DNA from 2 places in the Microbispora triticiradicis genome. Region 1 is predicted to be linked to the other one. Evidence: riboswitches for the same ligand, from Rfam matches in the RefSeq annotation. Region 1 holds a riboswitch; the other holds the start of a gene.
The links. A riboswitch is a leader RNA that binds a small molecule or an ion and turns the genes downstream of it on or off. The one in region 1 is predicted to bind glycine.
Positions count from the first base shown of each region.

Region 2: linked by a shared signal. The riboswitch ahead of gcvT (glycine cleavage system aminomethyltransferase GcvT) and the one ahead of gcvP (aminomethyl-transferring glycine dehydrogenase) in region 1 are both predicted to bind glycine.

Region 1 is NZ_VANP01000004.1:316,012-331,323, forward strand. It holds gene gcvP (aminomethyl-transferring glycine dehydrogenase) at 1-940, opposite strand, end outside; glycine riboswitch at 1,121-1,213, opposite strand; gene FED44_RS12855 (MerR family transcriptional regulator) at 1,259-1,876, opposite strand; gene FED44_RS12860 (bifunctional nuclease family protein) at 2,032-2,502, opposite strand; gene ftsR (transcriptional regulator FtsR) at 2,601-3,257, opposite strand; gene FED44_RS12870 (FHA domain-containing protein) at 3,277-3,780, opposite strand; gene FED44_RS12875 (mannose-1-phosphate guanyltransferase) at 4,026-6,530, opposite strand; gene FED44_RS12880 (CDP-alcohol phosphatidyltransferase family protein) at 6,534-7,100, opposite strand; gene FED44_RS12885 (peptidase domain-containing ABC transporter) at 7,111-9,285, opposite strand; gene FED44_RS12890 (hypothetical protein) at 9,282-9,458, opposite strand; gene FED44_RS12895 (TIGR04500 family putative peptide maturation system protein) at 9,455-10,426, opposite strand; gene FED44_RS12900 (MvdC/MvdD family ATP grasp protein) at 10,407-11,423, opposite strand; gene FED44_RS12905 (putative ATP-grasp target RiPP) at 11,506-11,658, opposite strand; gene FED44_RS12910 (response regulator) at 11,827-12,516, opposite strand; gene FED44_RS12915 (ATP-binding protein) at 12,513-14,168, opposite strand; gene FED44_RS12920 (class I SAM-dependent methyltransferase) at 14,322-14,927, shown strand; gene FED44_RS12925 (acyl-CoA dehydrogenase family protein) at 14,946-15,312, shown strand, end outside.
Region 2 is NZ_VANP01000010.1:26,560-41,871, reverse strand. It holds gene FED44_RS24270 (hypothetical protein) at 1-785, opposite strand, end outside; gene FED44_RS24265 (L-serine ammonia-lyase) at 867-2,240, opposite strand; gene gcvH (glycine cleavage system protein GcvH) at 2,275-2,664, opposite strand; gene gcvT (glycine cleavage system aminomethyltransferase GcvT) at 2,661-3,752, opposite strand; glycine riboswitch at 3,796-3,891, opposite strand; glycine riboswitch at 3,892-3,989, opposite strand; gene FED44_RS24250 (AfsR/SARP family transcriptional regulator) at 4,059-4,835, opposite strand; gene FED44_RS24245 (hypothetical protein) at 5,210-5,425, shown strand; gene FED44_RS24240 (AfsR/SARP family transcriptional regulator) at 5,404-6,192, opposite strand; gene FED44_RS24235 (DNRLRE domain-containing protein) at 6,512-12,691, shown strand; gene FED44_RS24230 (hypothetical protein) at 13,812-14,345, shown strand; gene FED44_RS24225 (gamma-glutamyl-gamma-aminobutyrate hydrolase family protein) at 14,497-15,192, opposite strand; gene FED44_RS24220 (3-oxoacyl-ACP reductase) at 15,244-15,312, opposite strand, start outside.

The sequences.
Region 1 (15,312 bases):
GCCGGTATGCCGTACGGCCGTCGGCGTCCACCGAGACGCCGACCAGGCGGCCCGGCATCTGCCGCTGCAGGCCCTCACGGACCGCCATGTACGCCGCGTGGGGGCCGCCGTAGCCCAGCGGGACGCCGAAGCGCTGGGAGGAGCCGACGGCGATGTCGGCGCCCTGCTCGCCGGGGGGCTCCAGCAGGGTCAGCGCCAGCAGGTCGGCCGACGCGACGAGCAGCGCGCCGGCGGCGTGCGCCCGCTCGGCCAGCGCCCGGAAGGACGCCACCCGGCCGCTCGCGCCCGGATACTGGACGAGGACCCCGAAGCACTCGGGCAGGTCGCCCGCGAGGTCCGACTCCACCAGCGTGATGCCGAGCGGCTCGGCGCGGGTCGCCAGCACGGCCTTGGTCTGCGGCAGCGCGTCCGCGTCGACCACGAAGACGTCCGCCTTGACCTTGCTCGCGCGCCGGGCCAGCGTCATCGCCTCGGCCGCGGCGGTCGCCTCGTCCAGCAGGGACGCGCCGGCGACGTCGAGGCCGGTGAGGTCCGACACGACGGTCTGGAAGTTCAGCAGGGCCTCCAGCCGCCCCTGTGAGATCTCCGGCTGGTACGGCGTGTACGCGGTGTACCAGCCCGGGTTCTCCAGCACGTTGCGGAGGACGACCCCCGGAGTGATCGTGTCGTGGTACCCCAGGCCGATCATCGGGGTCAGCACCCGGTTTCGGGCCGCGAGCGCGCGGAGTTCGGCCAGCGCCTCGGCCTCCCCCGCCGCCTCCGGCAGGTTCAGCGGGCCCCGCGTGCGGATCGCCTCGGGAACGGCCACGGCGAGCAGGTCGGCCGTCGACTCGTAGCCGACGACCTCCAGCATGCGGGCACGGCCGGCGTCCGAAGGACCGATGTGACGGGTCGCGAAGGGCGGGGCGGAAAGATCCTGAAGCGTCGAGCGGTCGGTCATGACAGGGGCCTCCTGGGCGGGTCGAGACCTGCGGCGGCCGCCTCGCGCCTGTGAGCGCGACCGGCCGTGATGCGGTCTCCCCCTCTGTCATCGGACCTGAGAGCTTCACCGGGCCGCCCGGCCCGGCTTTCCCCTTCGGTGAGGCGCCGCCTGGCGGGCGGGCCTGCTTTTCAGAGTCGCCTCGTCCGTGCGGTACGGATGCCTGAGAGTTTCCGGGGAGGTTTGCTCCTTCGGCGCCCCTGCAACTTCAGGGGTCTCTCCCGCACGAGGTCGTCGGCCGTGTCCACTCTACCCGGTTACTTCCTCTGTACCCGTTTCTCAGCCGATCTTACGGGCCTTCCTGCGGCGGGCCAGCTCGTCGGCCGGATGATCCCCCTCCGCATCCGGAGCGGACTCCGCGCGCTCACCGGGCAGTTCCGCCAGGGAACCCTCCACCTCGCGCCAGACCCGCCCGAGCGCGATGCCGAACACGCCCTGGCCGCCCTGCAGCAGGTCGATCACCTCGTCGGCGCTGGTGCACTCGTAGACGCTCACGCCATCGCTCATCAGGGTGATCTGGGCCAGGTCGTTGACGCCCCGGTCGCGCAGGTGCCGTACGGCGGTGCGGATCTGCTGGAGCGAGACCCCCGTGTCGAGGAGACGTTTGACGACCTTCAGGACGAGGATGTCGCGGAAGCTGTAGAGTCGCTGCGACCCGGACCCCTGAGCTGCTCTTATGGTCGGGAGCACCAGTTCGGTCCGGGCCCAGTAGTCGAGCTGCCGGTAGGTGATCCCGGCCGCCGCGCACGCCGTCGGGCCACGGTAACCGATGTTCTCGGGCAGCGCCGTCGGCTGCTCGTCGAACAGCAGGCCTTGTTCGCCGGCGCGCTCGCGCGCCTCCCGCCGAACCGGGTCGTGCTGGCCGGCCGACCTACCCTCGCCGCTGCTGACCGCCACTGCGGACCTCCGGCTTTCTCTCATCCCACGGTCTGATCTGGGGGTTCGTGAATTACAACCGTGGTTTCCCTTGCACCGTAGGACCGGGGCCATCGTCAGTCAACGACCCCGTCCGGCGCGTCGTGAAGCGTAATTTCCCGAAATGGTGCGGCACGTCAGCCCGCTCGCCCGAAGTCTTCCGGTGTGATTTTGTCCAGGAACTCGCGGAACTTCTCCACTTCGTCTTCCTGGTCGTCGGGCATGCTCACACCCGCCTCCTGGATCACGTCCTCACTCGCGTAGATCGTCGCCCCCGTGCGCAACGCCAGCGCGATCGAGTCCGAAGGGCGGGCGCTCACCTCCACGCCGTTCGAGAACACCAGGTCGGCGAAGAAGATCCCATCGCGGAGCGCGACGATGTTGACGGTGCGCAACCGCACCCCCAACGCCTCAAGCACATCGCGGAACAAGTCGTGGGTGAGCGGCCTCGGCGGGGGTTCCTCCGCCTGAGCCAGCGCGATGGCGGTCGCCTCGGTCATGCCTATCCAGATCGGCAGGTACCGATCACCGCTCGCCTCCTTCAGGAGCACGATCGGCTGGTTTGTGGGCATCTCAACGCGAACCCCCACGACCTCCATCTGCAACACGGGCGGCTCCGTCTCAAGCGTCGCGGCATATCACCAGGCATTCAACGTAACACCCACCAGGGAGCGGATGTGCCGGTCACCGCCCCATCAGCACCCCATTACCGTCCCAGAACGCCGCGAACACTGCCACGCAGCAACGCATTGTGCAGTTCCTGGAGAAGACCGGACATCTCGCGAGCGGTCTCGTCGGCCTCCGCGATCGCCCCCGGCGCCTTCCGGCGCAGCACGGGCGCCACCGCCTGCTCGATCAGGCCGGTCTCCCGCTCCACCAGCGCCCGCACCGCCCTGAGGTGCCGCGCTCGCAGGCCGAACCGCGACAGGGCCCCCACGCTGCGCGCGATCTCCAGCGCCTCGCCGTCGTAGCGGCGCGCGACCGCCGCGACCAGGCCGAAGCTCTCCATCTCGGCCAGGGTCTCCTCGTCGATGCCCGCGGCCTCGATGAGCTCCTCCCTGCTGAGACGCACCGCCGGCGGGCCGTCCGAGACGCTCTGCGGGCGCGCGGCCTGCCCGTCCAGCTGATCCTTGATCACCCGGAGCGGCAGGTACTGGTCACGCTGGGCCCGCAGGATGTACCGCAGGCGCTCCACGTCGTTGTAGGTGAACTTGCGGTAGCCCGAAGGGCTCCGCTGGGGCTCGATCAGCCCCTCACCCTCCAGGAAACGGATCTTGGAGACGGTCACGTCGGGGAACTCGGCCTGCAGCAGGCCGAGGACCTCCCCGATGCTCATGAACGCCCGTACGGCCTGTGCGCTCATGACTGCTCCTCCTCACCGATCACAGCCCTCCAGGACCACGCGTGAGGAACACCAGCCGGAACTTGCCGATCTGCACCTCGTCGCCGCCCTGCAAGGGAGACTCCTCGATGCGTTCACGGTTGACGTAGGTGCCGTTCAGGCTGCCCACGTCGCGGACCGTGAACTGGCCGCCGCGGCGGTAGAACTCGACATGCCTCCTGGACACGGTTACATCGTCCAGGAAAATGTCGCTTTCCGGGTGGCGACCCGCCGTAGTGAGATCGCTGTCGAGCAGAAAACGGCTGCCCGCGTTCGGGCCGCGCATGACCACCAGGAGAGCCGTGCCGGGCGGCATCTGCTCGATCGCCGACCGATCCGGCAGCAGCGTCTGGCCCGTCTCCGCCTCCAGCGCCTCCAGGGAGATCGTCGAGGTGGTATCGGCTGCGACGGGCGCCGGAGCGCTCAGCGGCGAACCGCATCGTGAACAGAAACGGGCATCCTCGGGGTTGGCATGACCGCACTGCGTGCAGTAGACGCTGGGCATCGAACGGCTCGGCCTCTCTCACGACTCTCACGACTTGCTCGGGACTGGCTCACTGCTGGGGACTGCTCAACTGCTCGGGTCCGGCTCGAACTGCGAATGCCGCAACTTACGCTGATCAGGCACAAAGGTCAAGAAGCGCGGCCGGGCGTGGACTGACCAACGCTACAGCCCACGGAGGTTCAAGGTCCATCCCGACACATGCATCCCCAGCATCCCATCCTGATCACGAAAGAGGGAGACGGGGGTCAGCAGGAGCCGGCGGCCTGCTCGACCACGTGGGCCCAGCGTTCCAGGAGGGCCTGCGCGCCGTCCACGTCGTGCCCCTCGGCCCACAGGTGGGTGACGGCCTCGGCGGGGTCGGGCAGCACGAGCGCCCAGCTTCCGTCCTCCTCCACGACGCGGACGCCGTCGGTGGTGTCCAGGCGGTGGCCCTCGGCGGCCTCGACGACCGAGCGCATCACGGCCCCCTTGTGCGCCCACGGCGTCGGCACGGTCCGCTTCAGCAGCCGGGCCTCGGGGATGCGGGCGTCGATCTGGCTGAGCGACAGCCGGGTGCGCGCGACCAGGCCGAGCAGACGTAGGAAGACGGCCAGGCCGTCCAGGGTCGGCCCGAACTCCGGGACGATGAAGCCGCCCCGCCCGTCGCCCGCGAAGATCGTGTCAGGGTGCCGGGCCGCCCGGGTGAGCGTGTCGAGGCTGGTGGCCGTCCAGTCGACCTGCACACCGTGGAAGCGGCACACCATCTCCGCCACCCTGGTCGTGGTCACCGGCAGCGCCACCCGGCCGCCGCGGCGCTCGGCCGCGACCAGATCGAGCACGACGAGCAGCGCCCGCTCCTCGCTGATGAGCTGGCCCATCTCGTCCACCAGCGAGACCCGCTCCCCCACCGGGTCGAACCGTACGCCGAAGGCGGCCCGCGCGGAGGCGACCAGGTCCGCCAGGCGCTGCAGGTCGCGGCGGCGCTCGGCGAGGGTCTCGGTGGGCGAGGCGTCGTCGAGGCGGTTGTTCACGGTCAGCACGTCGACCCCGGCCCGGCCGAGCAGGCTGGGCAGCACGAGCGAGGACGTGCCCCCGGCGCAGTCGACCACGACCTTCATCTCGGCGTCCTTCACGCCGTACATGTCGACGCAGGCCAGCAGTTCCCTGGCGTAGGTGTCGACGGCCCTGGCCGGGAACGTCAGCTCGGCGATCTCGCCGGGGAAGGCCCGGCGGTACTCCTGCCGGGTGAAGACCCGCTCCAGCTTGCGCTGCGCCGCCTGCGACAGGTCCGAGCCCGTCTCGTCCATGAACACGATGTCCACGCTCTGCGGGTCGCCCGCGGTCGTGCGCAGGAAGATGCCGCCCCTGACGTTCTCCCGGGAGGTGTTGAACCGGGCCACCGGCAGGGCGGCAGCCTCCAGGTCGACGACGTTGATCGCGCTGGAGTTCAGCGCGCTGATCACCGCGCGCTTCAGCGCCCGCGCCGCGCGTGAGGCGTCGCGGGCGGTGACCACCGTGTCGCCCTTCTTCAGGGTCGTGGCGTACGCGCTGGCCAGCCGTACGCACAGCTCGGGGGTGATCTCCACGTTGACCAGGCCGGAGACGCCCCGGGGGCCGAACAGGCTGCGCTGGCCGCGCGACTCCCAGATCACGCTGGTGTTGACGACCGTGCCCGCCTCGATCGTCTTGAACGGGTAGATCTTCACCCCGGAGGAGACGTACGCCTCGGCCTCGATGACGCACTCGTCGCCGACGACGGCGTTCTCCTCGATCCGGGCGCCGGTCATGACGTCGGTGTTCTTGCCGATCACGCAGCCGCGCAGGTGCGCGGCGGGGCCGACGTACACGTTGTCGCTGACCACCGCGCGGTGCAGGAAGGCGCCCTCCTTGACCACCGCGTTGCTGCCGAGCACGGTGTACTCCCGCAGCTCGGCCCCGGCCTCGACCTTGGCGTAGTCGCCGATGTAGAGGGGCCCCTTGAGCACCGCCTCGGGGTCGACGGAGGCGCCCTCGGCGGCCCACACGCCCGGGGCCAGCTCGAAGGCGTCGAAGTCGACCTTGACCTTGCCCTCCAGCACGTCGGCCTGCGCCTTGAGGTAGCTCTCGTGGGTGCCGACGTCCTCCCAGTAGCCCTCGGCGACGTAGCCGAACAGCCGGCAGCCCCGCTCCAGCAGGCGGGGGAAGATGTCGGACGACCAGTCGACCGGCTGGCCGGGGGCGATCTCGTCGAGGACCGACGGCTCCATGATGTAGACGCCGGTGTTGACCGTGTCGGAGAACACCTGCCCCCAGGTCGGCTTCTCCAGGAAGCGCTGGATGCGGCCGTTCTCGTCGACGATGATGATCCCGAACTCCAGCGGGTTGGGCACGCGCTTGAGCCCGATCGTGACCAGCGCCCGGTTCTCCCGGTGGAAGCGGAGCATGTCGGTCAGGTCGATGTCGGTGAGCGCGTCGCCCGAGATGACCAGGAACCGGTCCTCGCGGAGCTTGTCGGCGGCGTTCTTCACGCTGCCCGCCGTGCCGAGGGGGACGTCCTCCGTGGCGTAGTGGAGGGTCACGCCGAGCTCGTCGCCGTCACCGAAGTAGTTGCGGATGAGCGCGGCCAGGAACTGCACGGTCACCACGACCTCGGTGTACCCGTGCCGCCTGAGCAGCCGCAGCACGTGCTCCATGATCGGCCGGTTGATGATGGGCAGCAGGGGCTTGGGCTGGTTGGCGGTCATCGGCCGCAGCCGTGTCCCCTCCCCGCCCGCCATGACGACGGCCTTCACGGGTCACCCCTTCGTTAGCTGGCGCACCTGTACGACATACAACACCCCCGCCCACCAATACAGACCAGTTCCCCAGATGGCGAAGGCCCATCCGAAGATCGCGCTAATCTCGGCGTACCAGCCCTCGTGGGAGGCGAGGAACAGCAGCGGGAACGCGTACATGAGGGCGGCGGTACCGGCCTTGCCGAGGAAGTGGACGGGCAGGGCGGGGCCATATCCGTGCCGCCGCAGGACGGGCGGCATCCACAGCAGCAGGATGTCGCGCAGCGGCACCGCGAGCGCCAGCCACCAGGGGATGACGCCCCGGATGACCAGGCCGACCAGCGTGGCGAGGATGTAGAGCCGGTCCGCGAGCGGGTCGATGAGGCGGCCGAGCCTGCTGATCTGGTTCCACGCGCGGGCGAGTTTGCCGTCGAGCCAGTCGCTGAAGCCTGCGAGCATCAGCAGCGCGACGGCCCATCCGTCGGCCCGGGGCCCCAGCACGAGCCAGAGGAAGACGGGGACGCCGAGCAGCCGCAGGGCGCTCAGCAGGTTGGGAACCGTCCAGATCCGGTCCTCGGCAGCGTTCACGCCCCAGACCCTACATGCCGGGATCCCGGCCGTTCCGCGGAGCGGCGGCCGCGGCGGAGGCCGTCTGCGCGGCGACGAGCCGGGTGTAGCGCCCGCCCAGGGCCAGCAGCTCCTCGTGGGTGCCCCGCTCCACCACCGTGCCCCGCTCGACGACCAGGATCAGGTCGGCGTCCCGCACCGTGCTCAGCCGGTGCGCGATCACGATGCGGGTCTGCGTCAGGCGGGACAGCCGCGCCTCGATGCCGGCCTCGGTCGCGCTGTCGAGGTTGCTGGTCGCCTCGTCCAGCAGCAGCACCCTGGGGCGGGGCAGCAGCGCGCGGGCCAGGGCGAGGCGCTGGCGCTGTCCACCCGACAGGCCGCCGCCCTCGACCAGGATCGTCTCGTAGCCCATCGGCATCGCCATGATCTCGTCGTGCAGGCCCGCGATCCGGGCCGCGTCGGCGATCCGGTCCAGGCCGGCCTCGGGGAGGTTGAGCGCGATGTTCTCCCGGATCGTCCCGGTGAACAGCGACGGGTCCTGGGTGACCACGCCGAACTGGCGGCGCAGCGATCGCGGGTTGAGCTCGGCCGCGGGGACGCCGTCGTACCGGATCTCCCCGGCCGTCGGCTGGTACAGGGCGAGCAGGAGGCGGGCGAGCGTGCTCTTGCCCGACCCCGACGGACCGACCAGCGCGACCTTCTGCCCCGGCCGCACGACCAGTGAGACGTCGCGCAGCGTCCACGGGCCGCGCGGGTCGTGCCGGAAGCACACCCCGCGCAGCTCGATGCCGCCGCGCAGCCGCAGCACCTCGATCCCCGTGGACGGCTCGGGCTCGGAGGCGAGGATGTCCGACAGCCGGTCGAAGTGCGCCCCGGCCTGCTGAAGGCTGCGCAGGCTGGTCATCAGCGAACCGATCGGGGTGAGCGCGGCGGTGGCCAGGGCGTTCAGCGCGAGCAGCGTCCCGAGGCTCATCGACCCGTCGAGCACCCGCCACGCGCCCACCCACAGCAGCCCCAGCGGCGCGAGATGGCGCACCGCCCCGAGCGCAGCCTCGACGAGCCCTCGGACGAGCCCTCCCCGCACGTCGGCGTCGAGCTGCCGGGCGAACAGGTCCGACCAGCGCTGCATCGCCCGCGGCTCGGCCCCGGACGCCTTGAGCGTCTCGATGCCCCCGAGGGCCTCCATCAGCCGGCCCTGCGTGACGGCGAGAGCGCCCAGCTCGCGTCTGGTCAGCTCGCCCACCCGGCGGGCGGTGCCGAGCAGGAGGGCGGCCTGCCCTGCCGCGAGCAACGCGAGGAAGGCGCCGAAGGCCGGGTCCCGGGCGAAGACGAGCAGCAGGTAGACCAGGGCCAGCGGCCCGTCGAGCAACGACGAGAGAATCTGCCCGGTCAGCGTCTCGCGCAGGGCGATGACGCTGTTCGACCGGTTCACCAGGTCTCCCTTGCCGCGCACCGCGAAGTACCGGTACGGCAGTGCGACAAGGTGCGACACCAGATTCCGCGTCACCTCGCCGTCGGTGCGCGAGCGGAGCGCGACGAGCAGCACCGAACGCAGGTAGCCCACCGCGAACTGGGTGACCACGGCGGCCAGCACGGCCACGCCGAGGAGGGCGAGAAGCCCGGAGTCCCCGCGCGGGAGGATCCGGTCGACGACGACCTGGAACGCCGTCGCGAGCCCCAGGCCGAGCACCTGGAGCAGCACCGAGGCCGCGAGCACCTGGGTGAGCAGGCCCTTCCTGCGGAACACCAGGGCGCGCAGGAAGTCGCGCCGCCACGCCCGCGCCGCGCCGGACCGCACGCGGCGGAACCCCGGCTCCGGCTCGAACGCCAGCAGCACGCCGGTGAACCCGGCGTCGAACTCGGCGGGCGTGAGCCGCCTGCGTCCCTGGGCGGGGTCCACGATGTCCACGTGATCGGGGGTCCACCGCTCCACCACCACGAAATGCTGGAAGTCCCAGTGGACGATCGCGGGCATGGGCACCCGCCCGAGGTCGGCCGGCTCCAGCGAGAACGCCCTGGCCTTGAGGCCGAACTCCCGTGCGGCGCGGACGACGGCCAGCGCGCTCAGGCCGTCCCTGCCCACCTGGAGGTGGTCGGTGACCTCCTGCACGGTGGTGCGGTGGCCGTGGAAGGACAGGATCACGGCCAGACAGGCCGCGCCGCACTCGGTCGCCGAGTTCTGCAGGAAGACCGGGACCCGTCTCACCCGCCACCCCTCAGGACCAGAGCGGTGAGAACGGCCAGCCCCGAGGTGAGCACCGCGACCGCGCACCAGAGCAGGACGAGCGCACGGCCGCCGACCTCCTTGACGGCGGCCGGGGCGGACGGCGGGGCGGAATGGCGGCGCAGCGCCTCGGCGCGGAAGATCCGTCCGTTCACCGCGTGCCGGTCCGCGCCGTGGTTCCCCAGAACCATTCGATCTTCGCGGCCCGGCGGCGTTCGTCGATCCACCGGTCGAAGACCCGCCGTTCGACGCGGCGGCGCGTGTCCGCGTCGAGCTCGGCGCCGGCCACGGAGATCACCTTGAGCAGGACGTCCGGGGCGGGCGAGACGACGTCGCCGGGGCGGGCGGTGCCTATTTCGGCCGCGGGCACGTCCTCGACGACCAGCCGGGCGCCGCGCGTCCGCTCCGCCAGCGCGAAGAAGCCGGCTCCGGCGTCGATCTCGGCCGCCGCCCGCCGGGCCGCCTCGGAGCCGGGAAAGGTGAGGCGGGCGACCCGGGCCGTGCCGAACTCCTCCCGGTGCTCCTCGAAGTAGGGCTCGACCCGTCCGGCCGTCACCCGCTCGCGGACGCGGGCGGCGGCCACCTCCCCCGCGACCAGCTCCTGGAGGTCCACCACGGTGAGGGAGCGGCGGTCCATCCACTCGCGCGTCCGTTCCGCGGTGAGCAGTCCCCGGGCGCGCCGGAACGCGTCCACCGCCTCCTGGATCTCGTGGTCGGAGAGCTCCACCGGCGCCTCCTCCAGCTCCGCCTGGACGAGGGCGGCGGCGACGATCCGGTCCACCAGCCGGGCCTCGTCCCACAGGAAGTCGAGCCAGGCGACCGCGTCGACCACCTTGACCCCGACTCCGTCGATCCGCAGCAGCAGCATCTCGCCGGCCCGCTGCACGCCCCGCAGGGGCCAGGGCAGGGCGCGGTCGGGGCTCCAGGACAGCGACACCGTCCCCTCCCCCGGCCGTTTGATCAGAAGGTCGTAGTGGAGTGAGTCGTCGTAGTCCTCCCGCTGCCACAGCAGCCGGAAGCGCACGCCGGGATGGCGCTCCCGCAGCTCACGCAGGCGTTCCTGGGCCTCGGACGGGTCGAGGCCGTCCAGGCCGCGGAGGGTTTCAAGGGCGTCCGGCAACATGCGCGGTCTCCTCTCCGACCGTGCCGTACATCAACAGATCACACAGCGCCGCGCCGATCGGCAGGCCCGTGGCCTTCTCGATCCAGAGCCACTGGCCACTGGGGTTGACTTCGAGGAAGACGTAACGCCCGTCGGGGGTGAGGATGAGATCGATCGCTCCGTAGCGCAGGCCGAGCCGCCGCACGATCCGCAGGCAGCGCTCGGCCACCTCCGGCGGCAGCTCGTGCACCTCGTGGCGGGTGCCGCCCGGGTCGTAGCGGCGCCAGTCGAGCCTCGTGTGATTGCTCTCCTGCGAGTGGATCTCCGCCGCGAAGACGGCCCGCCCCACGACGGTCACCCGCAGTTCGACCCGCTTGGGCACGTACTCCTGGACGACCACCGGGCCGAACCTGATCGCGTCCGCGTACGTCACATCCCGGGTGGACACCGGTTCCGACATCCGGGCCACGCCCTCCCCGTCGGCGCGGGAGCCGGCGGGAACGCCCAGGGGCTTGTTGATGACGCGGCCCTGGTGCTGGTTGTAGAAGTCCAGGAACTCGTCGGGGTCGTTGGTGATCAGCGTGTCCGGCAGCTCGAATCCGAGACGACCGGCCAGGACCAGCTGTGACGACTTGCGCTGGGCCAGCCTCACCCGTTCCCTGGGCGCGGGGACCATGCGGCAGTCGAGCTGCTCCCACAGGTCCCCGGCGAACACCGCGCACTCCTGCTCCATGTGGGCACGTGCCACCGGGTCGGTGATCTCGGGATGCGCGACGGGAGCCTGGGGACGGCGGAACCACAACGCCGTCAGACGGTCGAGATCGACGTCCGCCTTCTCCGTGCGCAGCCGCCGCCGCACCCGCCCGTCACGGTGGTAGACCGCGTCGAGCACCGCGTGGACCGGATAGCCGGCCGGGTCGAAGACGACCGCTTCCGCCCCCCGCGCGGCCAGCAGACGGGCCACGTGCTCGGCATGGGAGTCGCCGTCGATCGTGAGGATGAGTATTTCGCCGGACATCTTTCGCTCTTCCTGGTCTGGCTTCCCGATCGGGCGCGGGGCGCCGGAAGGGCGCCCCGCGCGGTCACTCGGAAGCGGTCGCTCAGAAGTCGAGGTCCTTGGCGTCGACGGTGCCGTCCGGGGTCATGACCTGGCTCGACCACTCGAACTTCCGGCCGCCGTTGACGAGGCGGAGGTCTCCCTCGTCGAGCTCCGGCCCGGCCGCCGCGATGTCGTCGATTCTGATCTTGGACATTGTGATCCCTCCCGCCGCCCGGGGACGGCGCGTTCTCCGATGTGACGGCACCCGCTCGGGCGCCGGACACAGACGTTAGGAGGGCCTTCTCGACGCCCGCTTCGCACGACCTTGGGAACGGCTAAACGGTCGCTTGTGGTCGATCACCCGCAGGGACCGCGGGGACACCTACATACCGGTGTCCCGGGCGTTCCGCGGAGGAGCCACGGGGGTGAAGGCGGCGTCCACCAGCCCGAACCGGTGCGCCATCACCGCCGCCTGCGTGCGGTTGCGCAGGCCCAGCTTCTCGGTGATGGCGGCGACGTGGCTCTTCACGGTCGTGACGCCCACGTGCAGCCGCCCGGCGATCTCGGCGTTGGACAGGCCCACGCCGATCAGCGTCAGCACCTGCGACTCGCGCTCGGTCAGGGCCGCCGGCGGCGGCAGCGCCTGCCGCTCGGCGGCCAGGGCCCGCTCGACGACCCGCCGCAGCACCGACGGCGCGAGCGGGGGCTCTCCCACCGCGGCCCGCCGCACGGCCTCGACCATGTGGGCGGGCGGGTCGTCCTTGACCAGGAAACCGAGCGCGCCCGCGCCCAGCGCGGCGTAGAGGTCCTCGTCCTCGGAGAACGTGGTGAGCACGACGATCCGCGCGGACGGCCGGGCGGCGAGGATCCTGCGGGTGGCCTCCAGCCCGTCGACGCGCGGCATGCGCAGGTCCATCAGCACGACGTCGGGGTGGTGCCGCTCGGCCAGCCGCACGGCCTCGGCTCCGTCGGCGGCCTCGCCGCACACCTCCATGTCCCCGGCCGCCTCCAGCATCATGCGGACGCCGGCCCGTACGAGGGCCTGGTCGTCGGCGACGACGACGCGGATCACGCGAACCTCCCTCTCACGCAGCGGTCGGGCGGGCTCTCACACGCGCCCTGGGGCGGGATGGGCAGCGAGGCGGTCAGCCGCCACCCGCCGTCCCCCGCCGGGCCCGCGGTGACGCGCCCCCCGAAGGCGCGGGCCCGCTCCCGCATGCCCGCGATGCCCTGGCCGTTGGACGGCAGCGCCTCCGGCGGGCGGGCCGGGCCCGGGCCGTTGCGCACCTCCACCTCCAGCGCGCCCTCGCGCGTCCGCACGCCGACCTCGGCCCAGGCGCCGGGCCCCGCGTGTTTCAGCACGTTGGTGAGCCCCTCCTGGACGATTCTGGCCGCCGCCGCGCGCAGCACCAGCGGGGCCAGGCACGCCTCGGGCGACTGCCGCAGGTCGACGTGCAGGCCGGCCGCCGACATCCGCGCCACGGCGTCCCGCAGCACGTCGCCGGGGTCGGCGAGCATGTCCGCGAGCGGGAGGTCGTCGCGCAGCGCCTCGGCGGGATCGCGCAGCACGGTGAGCAGGCCGCGCAGGTCCTCCAGGACGCGGTGCCCGGTCTCCCGGATGTCGTCCAGCGCCTCGGCGGCCGGGCCGTCCGCCCCGGCGTACTGGGCCGCGCTCGCCCGCAGGACCATCGCCCCCACATGGTGCGCCACGATGTCGTGGACCTCGCGGGCGATCCGCTCCCGCTCGGCCAGCCGCCCGGCCCTGGCCCGCTCGGCGGCCAGCTCGGCCGCGTGCCTGGCCTGCGCCTGCCGCGCGCCGACGTAGCGGCCGATCGCCACCGGGGCGGTCACCATCGTCATCAGCGCCACCACCCGGAACGGGGTGACGTCGGCCGGGTCGTCCACGGTCACGACGGCGGAGACCGAGCAGGTCAGCGCGTACGCCGCGGCGAGCCACGGCCAGGCGGCGCGGGTCGCGAACACGCCGAGGGCCACCAGGGCGAGCAGTTGCAGGCTGTTGCCGGTCCTCGGGACGTACTGGTCGGCGACGACCAGCGTGAGGCTCTCCAGCAGCAGGACCGCGCCGGGCAGGTGCCGCACGACGCCCAGCGCGAGCCCCGCGAGCATCACCCCCAGCGCGACCGCCCACACCGGCGGCACCCCGCTGTGCCAGTACGGCCAGGTGGTGAGCACCGCCAGCGCCACCCCGCCGCCGGCGAGGAGGAGGTCGAGCAGCGGGGCCGGGTCCTCCCTGCGCCGCCCCTCCTGGGTGCGCAGATAGCCGCCGATCAGCACCGGGGCGGCGATCAGGCCGGCCGAGTAGAACCACGTGTTCGCGGTGAGGGCGATGCCGGGGTCGGCGAGGTTCACGGCCGTCGCGACGCAGGCGAGCACGGCCACCGGGGCCGTCCAGCCCCACCCGCGCCCCCGGGCCAGCACGCCCACCGCGATGGGCAGCAGGATCTGGACGGTGTTGACGGTGAACGCGCCGACCTGGTCGCAGCCCACCAGCAGCGCGGCCAGGTAGACGGCCACCGGACCGGGCCATCGGCGCACCAGCCCCATCGGCAGCCCGGCCAGGAGCGCGAGTCCCAGCCCCACCCACACCGGGGCCGGACCGCTGCGGCCCGTCCAGGTTCCCGCGCTGACCAGCACGTCGAGGCCGGTCCCGCTCACCGCGAGGAACACGTCGAGGACCGGGCCACGCGAAAAGGGCCGCCGCATGGGGGAACGCTACCGAACTCCCGGGGCGGTGGCGGTCCTCCGGCCGGAGGACCGCGCCTCCTCCTTCTGGCCGCCCTCCGTGCGCCGACCGGCCGCCAGGTCGGCCCGTACTGCGGGCGGGCGGGGGCGGTGGCGCGCCCTAGCGTAACCGGCATGAACAGTGAGTCAGCGGTTCTCCTCGGTCAGTTCCTGCGCTCCCCGGCCGCCACGGGAGCGGTCGCGCCCAGCTCGCGGCGGTTGTCGCGGGCGGTGTGCGCACCGGTGCCCGAGGGGGGCGAGCCCGTCGTGGTGGAACTCGGACCGGGCACCGGGCCCTTCACCGCCGAGATCCAGCGGCGGCTCGCGGGCCGGGGACGGCATCTGGCCGTCGAGATCAACCCGCTCCTGGCCGGGCGGCTCTCGGCCCGTCACCCGGGGGTCGACCTGGTCGTCGGCAGCGCCGCGGACCTGCCCGCCCTGCTCGCCGAGCGGGGACTGGCCGCGGCCGACGTGATCGTCAGCGGGCTGCCCTGGGCGGCGTTCTCCCCAGGCCACCAGGCCGGGCTGCTGCGCGCGGCGGTCGCCGCGCTCGCTCCGGGCGGCGCGTTCACAACCTTCTCCTACGTCCACGCCCGCGCGCTGCCCGCGGCGCTGCGCTTCCGCCGCTCGCTGACGGCCTCATTCGAGGAGGTGGTGGCGGGCCGCACCGTGTGGCGCAACCTGCCGCCCGCCTTCGTCTACCACGCCCGCCGCCCCCGGGCGAGCGCCGTTCTCCGGTGACGGCTCTACAGTGACGGCATGGACTTCACCCTGCCGGAGAGCGCGCAGGCCGTGCGGCGCGGCGTCGCGGACGTCTGCGCGCGGTACGACATGGACTACTGGCAGCGCTGCGAGGCGGAGAAGCGCTGGCCGGAGGAGGTGTGGGCGGAGCTCGCCAAGGGCGGCTGGCTCGGCCTGGCCGTCCCGGAGGAGTACGGCGGGGCGGGCCAGGGCCTGCTCGAACTCGCGGTGGCCACCGAGACCCTGTCGGCCTCGGGCTCGGCCGGGGGCTCGGCGTTCATGTACGTGCTGACGCCGGGGTTCGGGGCGCTGACGCTGGCCAGGCACGGCTCGGCCGAGCAGAGAGCCGCCCTGCTGCCGAAGCTGGCGACGGGCGAGATGGAGA
Region 2 (15,312 bases), on a different contig from region 1:
CAGATGTAGGCGGGCGCGGCGAGCCGGGGCCCCGACGGGCACAGCACCGCGAGGTCCCGCGGCGGCTTCATCACCGCGCAGTCGGCGAAGGTCATCGTGCGCGACCACAGCCAGGTGCTGCTGCCGCCCATCCCGTACGACCCGTGGGCGTCGTGGAACCAGACGGCGTACCCGCCGAGGACGGCCGAGGCGGCGGCGAGCCCGGCGAGCGCGGTCCGCCAGCGCCGGGCGAACAGCGCCGGGAGCAGCGCGAGCGCGATCAGCGGCAGCCCGAGGGTCCGGGTGACCGTCGCCAGCCCGAGCAGCAGCAGCGCCACGACGACGAGCCATCCGCCCGGCCGGGGCCGCCACAGCAGGATCGTCACCGCGGACACGACCAGGGCGGTGAACAGCAGGTCGGCCATGACCAGGTGTTCGAGCTGGATCTGGTGGACGTCGAGCAGCACCGGCGCGGCGGCCAGCGCCGCCCCCCAGCCCGGCAGCCGCGTACGGCGGCGGAGCAGGGCGTAGACGCAGACCGCCATGCCGAGGCCGAGCAGGTGCTGGACGACCACGACCGCGGTGACGCTGTGCAGAGGGCTGAGCGCCCACAGGAACAGCGAGTAGCCGGACGGCCGGGACGGCAGGGGCCGCAGGTCGAGGGCGGAGCTGAGGTAGGCGAACGAGTCGGCCCAGAACCACAGCGCGGGCCGGTAGCCGAGCACGGCGAGCGCGCGCAGGGCGGCGCCCGCCGCCAGCAGGACCAGGAACGCCCGATGCGGGCGCAGCGCCTCGCGCCACCTCACGTGACGGCCCTCCTCCTCGTCGGCGAGATCACCACCTTATTGGGCGTCCGCCGGCGTGCCGTCCGCGCCCGCGAAGGGGGATCAGCACTCGATGACGTTGACGGCGAGGCCGCCGCGCGAGGTCTCCTTGTACTTGTCGAGCATGTCCCTGCCCGTGTCACGCATCGTCTTGATGGCCTTGTCGAGCGGCACGAAGTGCCGGCCGTCCCCGCGCAGCGCGATGCGCGCGGCGGTCACGGCCTTGATCGAGGCGACGGCGTTGCGCTCGATGCACGGGATCTGGACCAGGCCGCCGATGGGGTCGCACGTCAGGCCGAGGTTGTGCTCGATGCCGATCTCCGCCGCGTTCTCCACCTGCTCGGGGGTGCCGCCGAGGGCCTCGGTGAGGCCCGCCGCGGCCATCGAGCAGGCGGAACCGACCTCGCCCTGGCAGCCGACCTCCGCGCCGGAGATGGAGGCGTTCTCCTTGAACAGCACGCCGATCGCGCCCGCAGTGAGCAGGAACCGGACGACGCCGTCATCTCCGGCGCCGGGAAGGAACCGCGTGTAGTAGGAGAGGACGGCCGGGATGATCCCGGCGGCGCCGTTGGTGGGAGCGGTGACGACCCGGCCGCCCGCCGCGTTCTCCTCGTTCACGGCCAGCGCGAACAGCGTGATCCAGTCCATCGCCCGCAGCGGGTCGGCCCCGTCGGCCTCGCCCTGGAGCTTGCGGTGGAGCTGGTGCGCCCGGCGCCTTACCTTGAGCCCGCCCGGCAGGACGCCCTCGCGGGTGGTCCCGCGCCGCACGCACTCGGCCATGACGGCCCAAAGGTGCAGCAGGCGGGCCCGGATCTCCTCCGGCGTGCGGCCGAAGGCCCGCTCGTTCTCCATCATCAGCCCGGAGATCGACAGGCCGGTCTCCGCGCAGTGCGCGAGCAGTTCCCGCCCGGTCGTGAAGGGGTACGGCAGCACCGTGTCGTCGGGCTTGATCCGGTCGGCGCCGGTGGCGTTCTCGTCCACCACGAAGCCGCCGCCGACCGAGTAGTACACCTTCTCGCGCAGCACGGCCTCGTCGGCGTACGCCGTGAACCGCATGCCGTTCGGATGGTGGGGGAGCGACACCTTGCGCTCGAAGACGAGATGCTCGCCGACGACGAACGGGATCTCCCGGAGGCCGTGCAGCGTCACCGTGCCGCTCGCCCGCATCGCGGCCAGCCGTTCGTCGACGGTGTCGACGTCGACCAGCTCGGGCTTGTCGCCGGACAGGCCGAGCAGGACCGCCTTGTCGCTGCCGTGACCCTTGCCGGTCAGGCCGAGCGAGCCGTACAGGACGGCCTCGACCCGGGTGACCTTCTCCAGCAGTCCGTCCTCGTGCAGCCCGCGGGCGAACCTGTGCGCCGCGGCCATCGGGCCGCCCGTGTGCGAGCTGGACGGCCCGATCCCCACCTTGAACAGGTCGAAGACGCTGATCGCCATTGATCGTCGCCCTTCCCGTGCGCGGCCGGGACCGTCAGGACTCGCCGGAGGTGAGGGTGCCGTACTCCGCCGCGGACAGCAGGTCCTCCGGCTCCCCCTCCACGCGCACCCGGAACAGCCAGCCGTCGCCGTATGGGTCGGTGTTGAGCAGGGAGGGGTCGTCCACGACGGCGGAGTTGATCTCGACGATCTCGCCGCCGACCGGGGCGAAGATGTCGCTCACCGACTTGGTCGACTCGACCTCGCCGACCGCGTCACCGGCCGCCACCGTCGTGCCCGCCTCCGGCACCTGCACGAACACCACGTCGCCGAGCTGCTCGGCGGCGTACTCCGTGATGCCCACCGTCACGGTGAGGCCGTCGTCGATCCCGGCCACCCACTCGTGCTCCTTGGTGTAGCTCAGCTCCTCGGGAATGCTGCTCACTTGCTCCTCCTGTAGAAAGGCAGATCGACGACGTCGACCGGTTCATGGCTGCCCCGGATGTCGACCGTCAGGCCGCCCTCGCGGAGGGCGTCCTCGGTGACGTACGCCATGGCGATCGGCTTGCCGAGGGACTGCGACGGCGCGCCGCTGGTCACCTCGCCGACGACGGCGCCCTCCCGGGTGACGGGGTAGCCGTGGCGGGGCACCCGGCGGCCGCGGGCCACCAGCCCGACCAGTCGGCGCGTGGCGCCGTTCTGCGCGGCCCGTTCCAGGGCGGACCGGCCCACGAAGTCGCCCGGCTTGTCGAAGCGGACGACCCGCCCGAGGCCGGCGTCGAACGGGGTGGCCGAGGAGGTCAGCTCGTTGCCGTACAGCGGCATGCCGGCCTCCAGGCGCAGCGTGTCGCGGGCCGACAGCCCCGCGGGGACGAGCCCGAGATCACGGCCCGCCTCGCCGAGCGCGTCCCACAGGGGTACGGCGTGCTCGTTGAGGACGAACAGCTCGAAGCCGTCCTCGCCCGTGTAGCCCGTCCGCGCGATCAGGGCGGGCGCGCCGGCGACGACACCGGGGAGGATGGCGTAGTACTTCAGGCCGTCGACGTCCGCGTCGGTCAGCCCGCGCAGGATCTCGGCGGCACGTGGCCCCTGCACGGCCACCAGCGCGTACTCGTCGGACCGGTCCGTCACCCGCGCGTCGTACCCCTCGGACCGGGCGGCCAGTTCACGTGCCACGACGGCGTAGTTGGAGGCGTTGGCGACGACCATGTACCGGTCCTCGTCGAGGCGGTAGACGATGAGGTCGTCGAGGATGCCGCCGTCCTCGTCCACGATCATCGTGTAGCGGGCGCGGCCGGGAGCGAGGATGCTGAGGTGGCCCACCAGGGCGTGGTCGAGCGCCTCGCCCGCCTGCGGGCCGGTGACGAAGATCTCCCCCATGTGGGACAGGTCGAACAGGCCCGCGGCCGTGCGCACCGCGTTGTGCTCGGCCGACTCGCTGCCGTACCGCAACGGCATCTGCCATCCGGCGAAGTCGGTCAGGGTCGCGCCAAGGCGTTCGTGTACCCCGCGGAGCGGGGTGGATCGGGACATGCGGACCTCGGAAAGGACGGATGCTGCACTGAACTACCGGGCATCCTCCCCCTCTGTCATCGGCGCCTGAGAGCTTCGTCCGATCTTTGCCGGACTTTCACCTTCGGCGAGGCCTCGCGGCCTTCTTTCCAGAGGTCACCTGGCCCGTGCGGTCCTTTGCCTTGAGAGGTTCGCGGGGAGGGCTTGCTCCTTCAGGGGCCCTGACCGGCTGCCAGGACGCTCTCCCGCACGGGATGATCGGTGCGCTGCCAGCCTAGTGGTTCGCCGCCGTCCCCGTAACCTGCCGGGTCGCCCGCTTTCAGGTGCCTAGTTCGCGCTAGGGGTGATGCCTCTGGGAGTCGTGCGGCTACGGGCGGGAAAGGCGCTCAAGGCGTCGCCGGTGAGGATCCGCTGGTGGAGGGCCTGGGTGTCGGGGGACGGCTCGGTGCCGAGGCGGTCGACCAGGGTGCGACGCAGCCGCTGGTAGGAGGCGAAGGCGTCATGGGTCCGGCCCGACCGGTGCAGGGCCAGCATGAGCTGCCGGTGGGGGCGTTCGCGCAGCGGATGCCGGGTGGCCCACTGGGCCAGGCCGCCGACGATCTCGCGGTGGTGCCCGAGCGCCAGCCGTACGTCGAAGAGGTCCTCGGTCGCCGCCCGCCGATCCTCGTCGAGCCGTTCGGCCCACACGCGGAGCCCGTCGACCTGCCGCACATCGAGGAGGGCGTCGCCCCGCCACAGGCTCAGCGCGTTCTCGAACAACCGCACCGCATTGTGGTAATCGCCATTCTCGCGAGCGATTCTGCCCTGCGCCACCCATTGGTTGAATTCTGCAACGTCCACGGACCCCGGTCGGACGGAAAGAAGGTATCCGCCCTTCACCGTACGGACCGGAGAAAGGCCGGGGTCGCGGGGGGAGAGCCGCCGCCGCACCTGGGCGACGTAGGTGGTAAGATTGCGCGGCGCCGAAATAGTGGGACGGCCATTCCACAGTAGTGCGGTGAGCTGGTCCCGGTGCAGCGCGATATTCGCATTAAGGACGAGCAGCGCCAGGAGCTGCCGATGTCTCGCGGCGAGGCCGGCGATGGCGTCTCCTCGGTCGTTCATGGCCGAAAACGGTCCGAGCACGGCGTATAACACGGTTCCCCTCGCGCAAGGCAGCGTGAACGCGCCGACGACGGCGGCTTTGATCGGCGTTTGACGATATCTCTCCCCGCCTTCATTCGTCAAAATTACGCGTTTTCCGGCCGCCCGTAGATGTGTTGCCGGCCACTCGGCATTGCGTTCCGTAAAGTCATGAATGCCCAGCGAACATGCACGTGCATGTTATGAAATCGGTTACATCATCGGGATTCGCCGTGAGGCGGTGCAAAAGGCAGCAAGCGGGATCCCCACCGGGCGATGACTGCCGGGCCGGACGAACGCCCGGCCACCCGGTCCCACGAGGCCGCCCTCCCGGACCTCCCGTCGCCGTAGCGCTCGTGCTCGCGGCGACCCTCGCGGCGCTTCATCGGGCCCTGATGCTGACGGCGGGAATGGCCGACGCGGGCGCCACGTGTCTGCGCGCGCTCGGTGCCGCCCTCGACCTGCCGCTGAGGGCCGGGGTCACGGCGCTCACACTGGTCAAGCTGTTCCAGTTCCTCGCCGGCCGGACCGGGGACGGACGCGTGGTGCTTCAGCCGGCTGTGGACACGTAGGCGAGGGACCGGCCGATCTCCGGGTCGCCGGCCAGGATTCGCTGGTGGAGGGTCCGCGTGCCGGGAGCGGGCCCGGCGCCCATCTGGTCGACGAGAGTCCGGTGAAGGCGCTGGTAGGCCATGGACGCCTCATGAGTGCGACCGGATCTGTGCAGGGCGAGCATGAGCTGCCGGTGAGGGCGTTCACGCAGCGGGTGCGTCGACGCCCACTGGGCCAGGGCGCTGACGATCTCGTGGTGCTGCCCGGCTGCCAGCCGTACGTCGAACAGGTCCTCGGTGACGGTGCGCCGGTCCTCGTCGAGCCGATCGGCCCACACCGCGAGTGCGTCGACGCGCCTGACATCGAGCAGGGCGTCGCCCCGCCACAACCGCAGGGCGCCGCCCAGCAGTTCGGCCGCATCGTGGTAATCGCGCCTGTCCCGGGCCGTTCTTCCGTGCATTGTCAGGTAATTGAACTTGTCGACATCCACGGAGTCCGAGGGTGCGGAAAGGACATAGCCGCTGCCGACCGTCCGCAGCGCGGAGTTCGCCGGTTCGCGAGGGGAGAGCAGGCGGCGCAGGCGCGCGATGTAGGTGGTGAGGTTGCGGCGGGCGGAGTCGGGCGGACGACCGTTCCACAGCAGGTCGACCAGCCTGTCACGATGCATGACGATGTTCACGTTGAGCAGGAGTAACGCCAGGAGCTGCCGCTGCCTCGGCGTGAGCTCCGCGATGACCTCGCCCTGAACGTCGAAGGCCAGGAACGGTCCAAGCAGCGCGTACAGCACGGTCCCCCTCGCGCATGGCGGCTGGTGAGCGGTTTTCGCTTCGACGGCTTCCCCGGTGTCCGCTGGAATCAGCATGCAAGGAACGGGCATAAGTGTCTTGTCTTTTTCTGCACACTTGACGTCGTTTCGTGCACGGTGCCGATGAGCTCTGGCTCCGCCCATGGCTGTAACGGAGGCGGGATAGGTGACGTAGGTCGAAAATGTGTCGGCTGTATGTCGATGATCCGTAGCGTCGGGCGCGTATGCCCCCGGCCTGTGGAGCGTCGATATGATCCCCCCTCTTCGGCAGATGTTCGCTGTCACCGCTCGGAATCGGCAGGTGAAGCGACGAACACGGCTCACGGCGTTGGTCGCCGGTCTGGCCACGGTGGCGGCCACGCTCGTGGTTCCGCCGTCCGCGGTCGCCGCGCCGGTGGCCAAGGCGGCGCCGGCACCCCCGGCTCCGGTCTCCGACCGTCCGGACGCGACGTCGGCGGCGCTGTCGGCACGGTTGCAGAACTCTCCGGTCGAGGACCTGTCGGCGCGTACGGAGGACTCGACGACGGTCTATCTGCCGGACGGCTCGGCGAGGACGGAGATCTTCGCGGGTCCGGTGCGGGTGAAGCAGAACGGCGCGTGGACGCCGGTCGACACCACTTTGGTGGAGCGGAACGGTCATCTGGAGCCGAAGGCGGCGGCGGCCGGGGCGCAGGTGGAGATCTCGGCCGGTGGCAGCGGCCCGCTGGCCGAACTGGTCACGGGGTCGGGCAAGGACGAGCACCGGTTCGGCGTGCGCTGGGCGACCGCGCTGGGCAGACCGCAGGTCTCGGGCAACACCGCGACGTGGGCGGACATCGCGCCCGGCGCGGACCTGGTGGTGCAGGCGCAGCCCCGGGGGTTCGTGCACTACGTGGTGCTGAAGCAGAAGCCGACCGCGCCGGTGGAGATCCGGCTGCCGGTCGAGCTGGCCGGAGCCGATCTGTCCAAGGACTCCAGAAACCGGCTGAAACTGGTCGACAACGCCGGCAAGGGCAAGGGTGACCTGGTCGCCGCCGCGCCGCCGCCGCACATGTGGGACGCGGCGGCGGCCGACTCACCGGACGCGGGCAGGAGGTCGGAGGTCGGCTCGGCGATCGAGAAGGGCTCCGACGGCCCGGTCCTGGTGCTGAAGCCGTCGATGGACTTCCTGAACGCGCCGGACGTGACGTACCCGGTGACGATCGACCCGTACATGCAGATGACCCTGCAGACCGACACGTTCGTCTCCGACGACTACCCCAACTCGGCGACCTCGGCCACCTGGCTGCACGTGGGCCGGTTCGGGTCGGGGACGAAGACCGCGCGCACGTATCTGCAGTTCAAGCTCGGCGGCCTGATCAGCAAGCACATCATGAACGCCGACCTGTACCTGTCGAACTACAAGGCCAACGCCTGCGGCGGCGTGGCCGCCGGCCTGGGCATCCGGGTCAAGCGGGTCACCTCCGCCTGGTCGTCGTCCACGCTGACGCAGACGAACCACCCGACCTCGACCACGACCGGGATGGTGGACAACACCAGCCAGGCCTACGGGTACGACTCCAGCTGTCCGGAACACGACATGCTGTGGTCGATCGAGGACATCGTCCAGTACTGGACCGACCACCCGACCGAGAACTACGGCCTGCAGGTCCGGGCGGTATCGGAGACCCAGGCCACCAACTGGCGGATGTACCGCTCCTCAGAGAACACCGTCGGCGCGGACGGCCCGCGGCTGACAATCCAGTGGAACTCCTACCCGACCGTCCCGCACCACCTGACCGTCAACCCCAGCGCGGGCGGCACGAACGGCGGCACGTTCGTCACCTCGCTCACGCCGACGATGACCGGCATGGTCGGGGACGGGGAGTGGGACACCGAGACGATCAGCTTCTACCTGGAACACGACCCGAGCTACCCGGCCGAGGGCACCGGCAGCGTGTGGACCGGCAGCGTGACCGGGATCCTGCAGGGCGAGCTGGGCACGGTGACCGTACCGTCGGGCAAGCTCGTCGACGGGTACCACTACCGGTGGCGGGCCAGAGGCGACGACGGCACCGACTACTCCCGCGACTACTCCTCCTACCGGTACTTCACCGTCGACATGACCGCCCCGGCCGCGCCCACGATCTCCTGCCCGGACTACGCCTCAGGCGTGTGGACGGCGAAGGCGTCCGCTCCGGTGACCTGCACCCTCGACACCACCTCCGCCGACGGCGCGGGCTACTACTGGGGTCTGGACGACGCCTCGGCGCCGACCCTGGTCGAGGACAACGACGGCGGCGGCGACGCCAAGACGATCACGATCGACCCCGCCCAGGGCTGGCACACGCTGTCGGTCAAGGCCCGCGACATGGCCCTGCGCACCTCCACGGTGACCACCTACAGCTTCGGCGTGGGGGCCGGTGAGGTCACCGCGCCGCTCGCCGGGGACCGCACCCAGGCCGCTGTCACGCTGGGATCCCGGGCCGCCCCCGGCGCCACCGGGGTCCGGTACGAATACAAGGCCGACGTCAGCGGCTCCGGAACGTGGGCGGCGATCCCGACCACGCACGTCACCGTGCCGGGGTCGGCGACCCCGATCTCCGGCTGGCCGTACACCACCGTGACCACGGGAACCAGCGCGGTCTTCGGCTCGCTGTACTGGGACGTCGCCGCGACGATGGCCGCGGCCGGCCGGGGTGACGGCCCGGTGCAGGTGCGGGCCTGCTTCGTCAAGACCTCCGGCGAGGCGTGCTCCGACGCACGCGAGTTCACCCTGGAGCGGGCCGCCTTCGGCTCCTCCTACGCCACCCAGCAACTGGGCCCGGGCACGGTCTCCCTGCTGACCGGCGACTACTCGGTCTCCGCCCCGGATGTATCGGCGTTCGGGTTGTCGGTCTCGCGCGGACACACCACCCTGGCTCCCGCCTCGGCGACCGGCGCCGCGGGGGTCTTCGGCCCCGGCTGGACCGCGTCCTTCCCCGGTGGGGCCTCCAGCGTGTCGGGAATGAGGTTCGAGGACCACTCCGGCGCCGGGTACGTGCTGTTCACCGGCACCGACGGCTCGACCGAGACCTACACGGTGCAATCGGACGGTACCTACAAGGGCATCTCCGACGCCTCCGACGGCTCCACGGTGACCAAGGACTCGGCCACCCAGTTCACCCACACCGACGCGGCGGGCACCAAAACCGTCTTCACCCTCACGGGCGGCGCGTGGACGGTCACGCTGATCGACGAGGCGGGCGCCGAGAACACCACCGCCTACACCTACGACGCCTCCGGACGGGTCAGCCGGATGCTCGCCCCCGTCCCCGCCGGGGTCACCTGCACCACCCTGGTCGCCGGCTGTAAGACGCTCGACATCACCTACGCCGCGAGCACCACGGCGAGCGGCGTGTCCAGCGGCTGGGGCGACTACACCGGCCTGGTCAAGTCCATCTCCTACACCGCCTACGACCCCGGCACCTCGGCGATGAAGACCACCTCCCTCGCCACGTACACCTACGACTCCACCGGGCACCTGCGCACGGTGACCGATCCCCGCACCAATTTGACCCTCACCTACTACTACGACGGCGCGGGACGGATCTCGCAGGTCACCCCGCCGGGGCTCAACCCCTGGCGGATGGACTACGACACCTCCGGCCGCCTGGCGGACGTCCAGCGCGAGGCCGGCGCCACCGACATCGTCCAGGCAGTGTCGTACGGGGTGCCGATCAACTCACCGGTCGACGTTACCGGCGCCACCGCCGCGACCTGGTCGCAGACGACCGACCTGCCCCGCACCGGCACCGCGGTCTTCCCTGCCTGGCGGGTGCCTCCGCAGGCCGGTGACGGCTCCTACGCCCCCGCCTCCGGCGACTACCCGTACGCGGTGCTGACGTACATGGACGTCAACGGCCGTGCCGTCAACACAGCGACGTACGGCGCGGGCGCTTGGCAGGTCTCGGCGACGCGGTACGACGACAACGGCAACACCATCTGGGACCTGAGCGCGGGCAACCGTGCCGAGGCCCTGGCACCGACGTCCTCGACGGACGCCTACGTGGCCGGGCGCGTCAGCACGGCCGAGCGCGCCGATCTGCTGGCGAACCTCACGGCGTACAACGACGACGGGGACGTCCTGACCAGCGACGGCCCCACCCACCAGGTGATGCTCGCTGATGGCACGCTGGCCTCAGCCCGGCAGCACACCGGCTACAGCTACGACGAGGGCAAGCCCGACCCCGATATCGACTATCACCTCGTGACCACCACGACGGTGAAACCTCTCGTCGTCAACGGCGCCGGCACCGTCGCCGCGGCCGACACCCACACCGAGAAGATCGGCTACGACCCAATAATCTCCGGCGACCCCTCCGGCTGGGACCTCTTCCAGCCGACCAGTCAAAAGACCACCGTCGTGGGCGGGACCGACATCGTCCGCAAGACCCGCTACGACGACGCCGGCAGGGAAATCGAGCGGCGCATGCCGTCCTCGTCCGGCTCGGACGCGGGCACGACCAGGACGACGTACTACACCGCCGCCGCCAACTCCACGTACCCGTCCTGCGGCGGCAAGCCGCAGTGGGTTGGGCTCGTGTGCCGCACAGCCGCCGCCGCCAACCCCTCCAGCGGCGGCAGCCTGCCCGTCACCACCGTCACCTACGGCTACTGGGGCCAGACCGCCCAGACCGTGGAGACGTCGGGGTCCGCGACGCGGACATCGACGGTCTCGGTCGATGCCGCTGGCCGCACGAGCCAGACCAGCCTGACCGAGACCGGTGTCGGCAGCACGGCGCTGCCGGACCGCACCTACACCTATGACAACGCGACCGGCCTGCAGACCGGGGTCACCGCGGGCGGGGTCTCGGTCACGACCGCCTACGACGCGCTGGGCCGGGCCTACTCGACCACCGACGCGGATGGCAGCACCGCTGTCACGACGTTCGACACGGCGGGCCGGGTCGCCACAGTGAACGACGGCAAGGGCACCTACACCTACGCCTACGACGGCACCGACGCCGCCGGGAAGGCTGAACGCCGTGGCCTGCCCACGGGAATCGCGGTCTCCACGATCGGTTCGTTCGCGGCCGCTTTCGATGCTGCCGGCCGCCTGGTCAAGCAGGTGTACCCGAACGGGTTGACCGCCGCCAGCACATGGGACGACACGGGCAAGCAGACGGGCCTGGCCTACGCCAAGTCGGGCACGACGTGGCTGGCGTTCACCGCCATCCCCGATGCCGACGGCCGGACGGTGGAGACGGCGGGGCCGAACGGCAGCCTGCAGCGCTACACCTACGACACCGCCGGGCGCCTGACGAAGGTCGCCGACACCTACAACCTGTCGTGCGAGACCCGCACCTACGGGTTCGACGTGAACACCAACCGCACGTCCCAGGCGAGCTATCCGGCGGCTGACGACGGGTCGTGCTCCACATCGACAACGCCGACGACCGCAACGCACACCTTCGACTCGGCCGACCGGATCACCGACACGGGGTACTCCTACGACGCGTTCGGCCGCACCACCACCGTCCCGGCCACGTCAACGGCCAACGGCGCGGCGGTCACGGCCGGCTACTACGCGGGCGACATGGTCAGGACGCTCACCCAGGCGTCCACGACCAAGACCTTTACTCTCGACCCGCTCGGCCGCATTCGCCAGACCACGTCCTCGGCCGGCACCCAGACCAACCACTACGCCGGTGGCGGCGACTCGCCGGCCTGGATCGGCGAGGCCAACGGCAGCTGGACCCGCAACGTCGCGGCGTTCACCGGCCTGTCGGCCACGCAGACCAGCGGTGGCACGCTGACGCTGCAGCTCACCAACCTGCACGGAGATGTGGTCGCCACCTGCGCCGATAGCAGTAGCGCCACGGGTGTGGACAATTACACCGAACAGACCGAATATGGCCTCGACCGTGCGACCAACACGAGTGACCGCTACGAATGGCTGGGAGGCGCCCAACGAGCCAGCGACACCGTCGGCGACATCGTCCTCATGGGCGTCCGCCTCTACAACCCCGCCACCAGCCGATTCCTCCAGATCGACCCCGTCGAAGGGGGCAGCGCAAATCCATATGATTACTGCAATGCCGATCCGATCAATTGTATCGACCTCGACGGCAATGCTCCCTGGTGGGTAGCGCTGGCCGCAAGTGTGGCTGCTGGGGGTGTTGCTTGGGCAGCGTGCAGTTCGGTTCCCTTCCTGAGGGCGTTGGGGCCGGCGTGCGATATGCTCGCGGGCGGTGTCGGGAATGCGGTATATGAATGGGTCGCCAACGGCTGGAACACCAAAAACGTCATCATCGCCTTTGTTGTCGGTCTGGCGGGGGGACTTGTGCCGTCAGCGGGGAGGCTGGTTCCGAAGATTCTCAAAGCGATTCCCAAGGCGTTGCGGGGCATGATCAACTTTTTGAATCGTCACGGAAGGCAGGCCGCCCGGGCCATTCAGTTTCTCACCTGGCTTCTGGCGCAGTGGGCTCTGATGGATGCAAAGATCCGGGCGGATCTCAAGAGGAGAGGGGTATATAAGTAACCCTGATCGACTTTCTGTGAGACGAAGTGGGCCTGCCCGGCGACATGGAGTGGCTGGGCGGTCCACGCGTCTTGTCGATTCCGTCAACGCTGTTCAGCCGGTCGGCCGCCATGAGCGGTCGGAGGGGTTCAATGCTGGACATTGGCGGAACCCTTTCGACTCATCTCCTGTCCGTCGCAGAAGGCCATGGTAGAACGCAGTTGAGCGAGGTCCTATGGATTCAAAGGGAAGGCAAGGGATTTTCGTCGAGGTTGCCATCTTTGCGGCGTTTTATATCATCATAGTTACGGTGTCCGGCCTGCTTCTGGGTCTTCGGTCAGCAATCGGCACTGCGGTGGTCGTCGCATTGATATCGATGCTTTCGATCGGTCGGAGGGTCTGGAAAGGAAGACGTGACTCATGATCGGTCGGGCCGCAGCTGCAGATCGAGATCTTGATCCCTCAGGCCGAGACATCTGTTCGTAGGTGGATGCCTACGTAGCTAATGTGATGTCTCAGGACTCCAGAAACCCCCAAACTCAACGGGTTGGGGGTTTCTGCTTGTTCTGGGGCGGTAGTCGTGAGCGGGGTCGAAGATCAGCTCGTGTAGGCGGCCTGTCGATGTTCGAGAGAAAGGTCTATGGACTTCATGGTGATTGTGAACAAACGAGAGCTGCGGCGAGCGGCGCTGCAGGCGGTTCCGCTGAACCGTGTCCCGCATGCTCGGCTGAAGTGCGCTCCTACGCCTGTACTGTCCAAGCGCCTTGACAGACCACGATCTACAGCTGTCGTATCGGACATCTGCAATCTTCTTTTCCTTCGTGGCACATGTGATGCTCTCGTTCCTGTTATGCGCCATGGCGCCTGGGCCTATCGTCATTGTGATCATCTGGGCGATTCCGGTTATTTAGGTCGTGGCAGTCGTGACGATCTCCGCGCTGCGCGAGAACGTGAGATCGGCGGTCCCCTGGATTGTCTGGCCGGTCTTCTGGGCTTGCCTCAACGTCATGACGACGAATTGGTGAGGTGGCTCCCGGGTGGGAGTATCTGAAGTAGCCGATGTGGTACCGGGCTGGAGGTGTAACCACCGCCTGCTGCTGGATACGACTGCGGGTCGCCGGCCTCGAGCACAGGGGAACGATTGAATCCCGATGATGAGTTCGCGCAGTGGATCTCGCTGCTGCGAGAGGACGAGGCATTTGACGCCGAGGTGGATCGCCTCGGCACAGAGGCCATCGCAGAGCTGCGGAGAGTCTATGCCGAAGACGGCCTGCTCTTCGGGGACGACCTTCGAAGGCGGTTGCTCGCCCTGCGGTTCGCTCATGCCGAGCATGCTCTTCGGCTGGTGCTTTCGGACTTTCCTGCTACCGTCGACTGGGCTGTCACTCCCACAGTCTCGATGAACGCGCTGGTCTACGCTCGGGGGCCGGGAGTGATCGTCCATGGGTGGGAAGTACTTGGAATCGGATTTCAGGACACATTGATAGAGATCGCGGCGAACATTCAAGCGGACTACATCGACGAGTTTTTCCACGTCTGGCCGTCGTGTTCCAGTCATCGACTCGGTTTGAAGCCGGACATGCGAAACGGCGTCGGTGTGTGGATGTGCGGCTCCGGTCCGCATGTGGTCGCACGAATAGGCAAAATAGAAGACGGCAGACTCCGCAAGCGCTGAGCCCCCGCCACGTTTCCCGTACGGGCGAGCGCGGTTCCACCCGGCTGACCGTCATGCCGACCACCTGTAGACGGACGGGAACTGGACGATCTGGTCCGTCACCCCGGCGGCGGCTGGTACCTGGGACGGCGGATTGACCGCCTCCAGACGATCAGGAGCGAGTTCGGGCGGCCTCGACGAGGGCGTGGAACAAGGGGCCGTCCTCGTCGGCCTCGGGGTGCCACTGGACGGCGAGGGCGAACGCCGCGCCGGTGACCTCGACGGCCTCGATCGTGCCGTCGTCCGAGCGGGCGGTGACCTCCAGGCCGTCGGCCAGGCGGTCGATCGCCTGGTGGTGGTAGTGCGCGGGGGCCAGCTCCTCGTCGCCGTAGACCTTGGCCAGTGACGGCGAGAGCCGTACGGGGAGGCGGCCGAAGACTCCGGGGGCGGGGGAGTGGCCGGTGTGGTCCACGACCGCGGGAAGGTGCTGGTGGAGGGTGCCGCCGAGCGTCACGTTGAGCACCTGCAAACCCCGGCAGATGCCCAGGAACGGCAGCCCGGCCGCCAGCGCGGTGCTCATCAGCCCAAACTCGGCGTCGTCCCGAAATTTCCGGATGTAGCCGGTCTGCTCGGCCGGGACTGCCCCGTACCGGGCGGGGTCGATGTCGCCCCCGCCCGCGATGATCAGCGCGTCGAGACGGCCGATCAGTGCGGCGGGCTCCCCGGCGGGGGGCAGGATGACCGGCTGCCCGCCCGCCCGCACGACGTGGTCGACGTACATGTACGGCAGCAGCGCCGCCGGCATGTCCCACACGGTGAACCTCGCCGGCTCCACGTAGCAGGTGACGCCGATGACCGGACGGGACATGCCCTGCCTCCCCCTTCGTCTGACAAAACGCTTCCGCCCGGCCCCGAGCCCCTAAAGCGGAGTGACGTACGCGCCGGAGATGCCGCCGTCGACCAGGAACTCCGAGGCGGTGATGAAGGA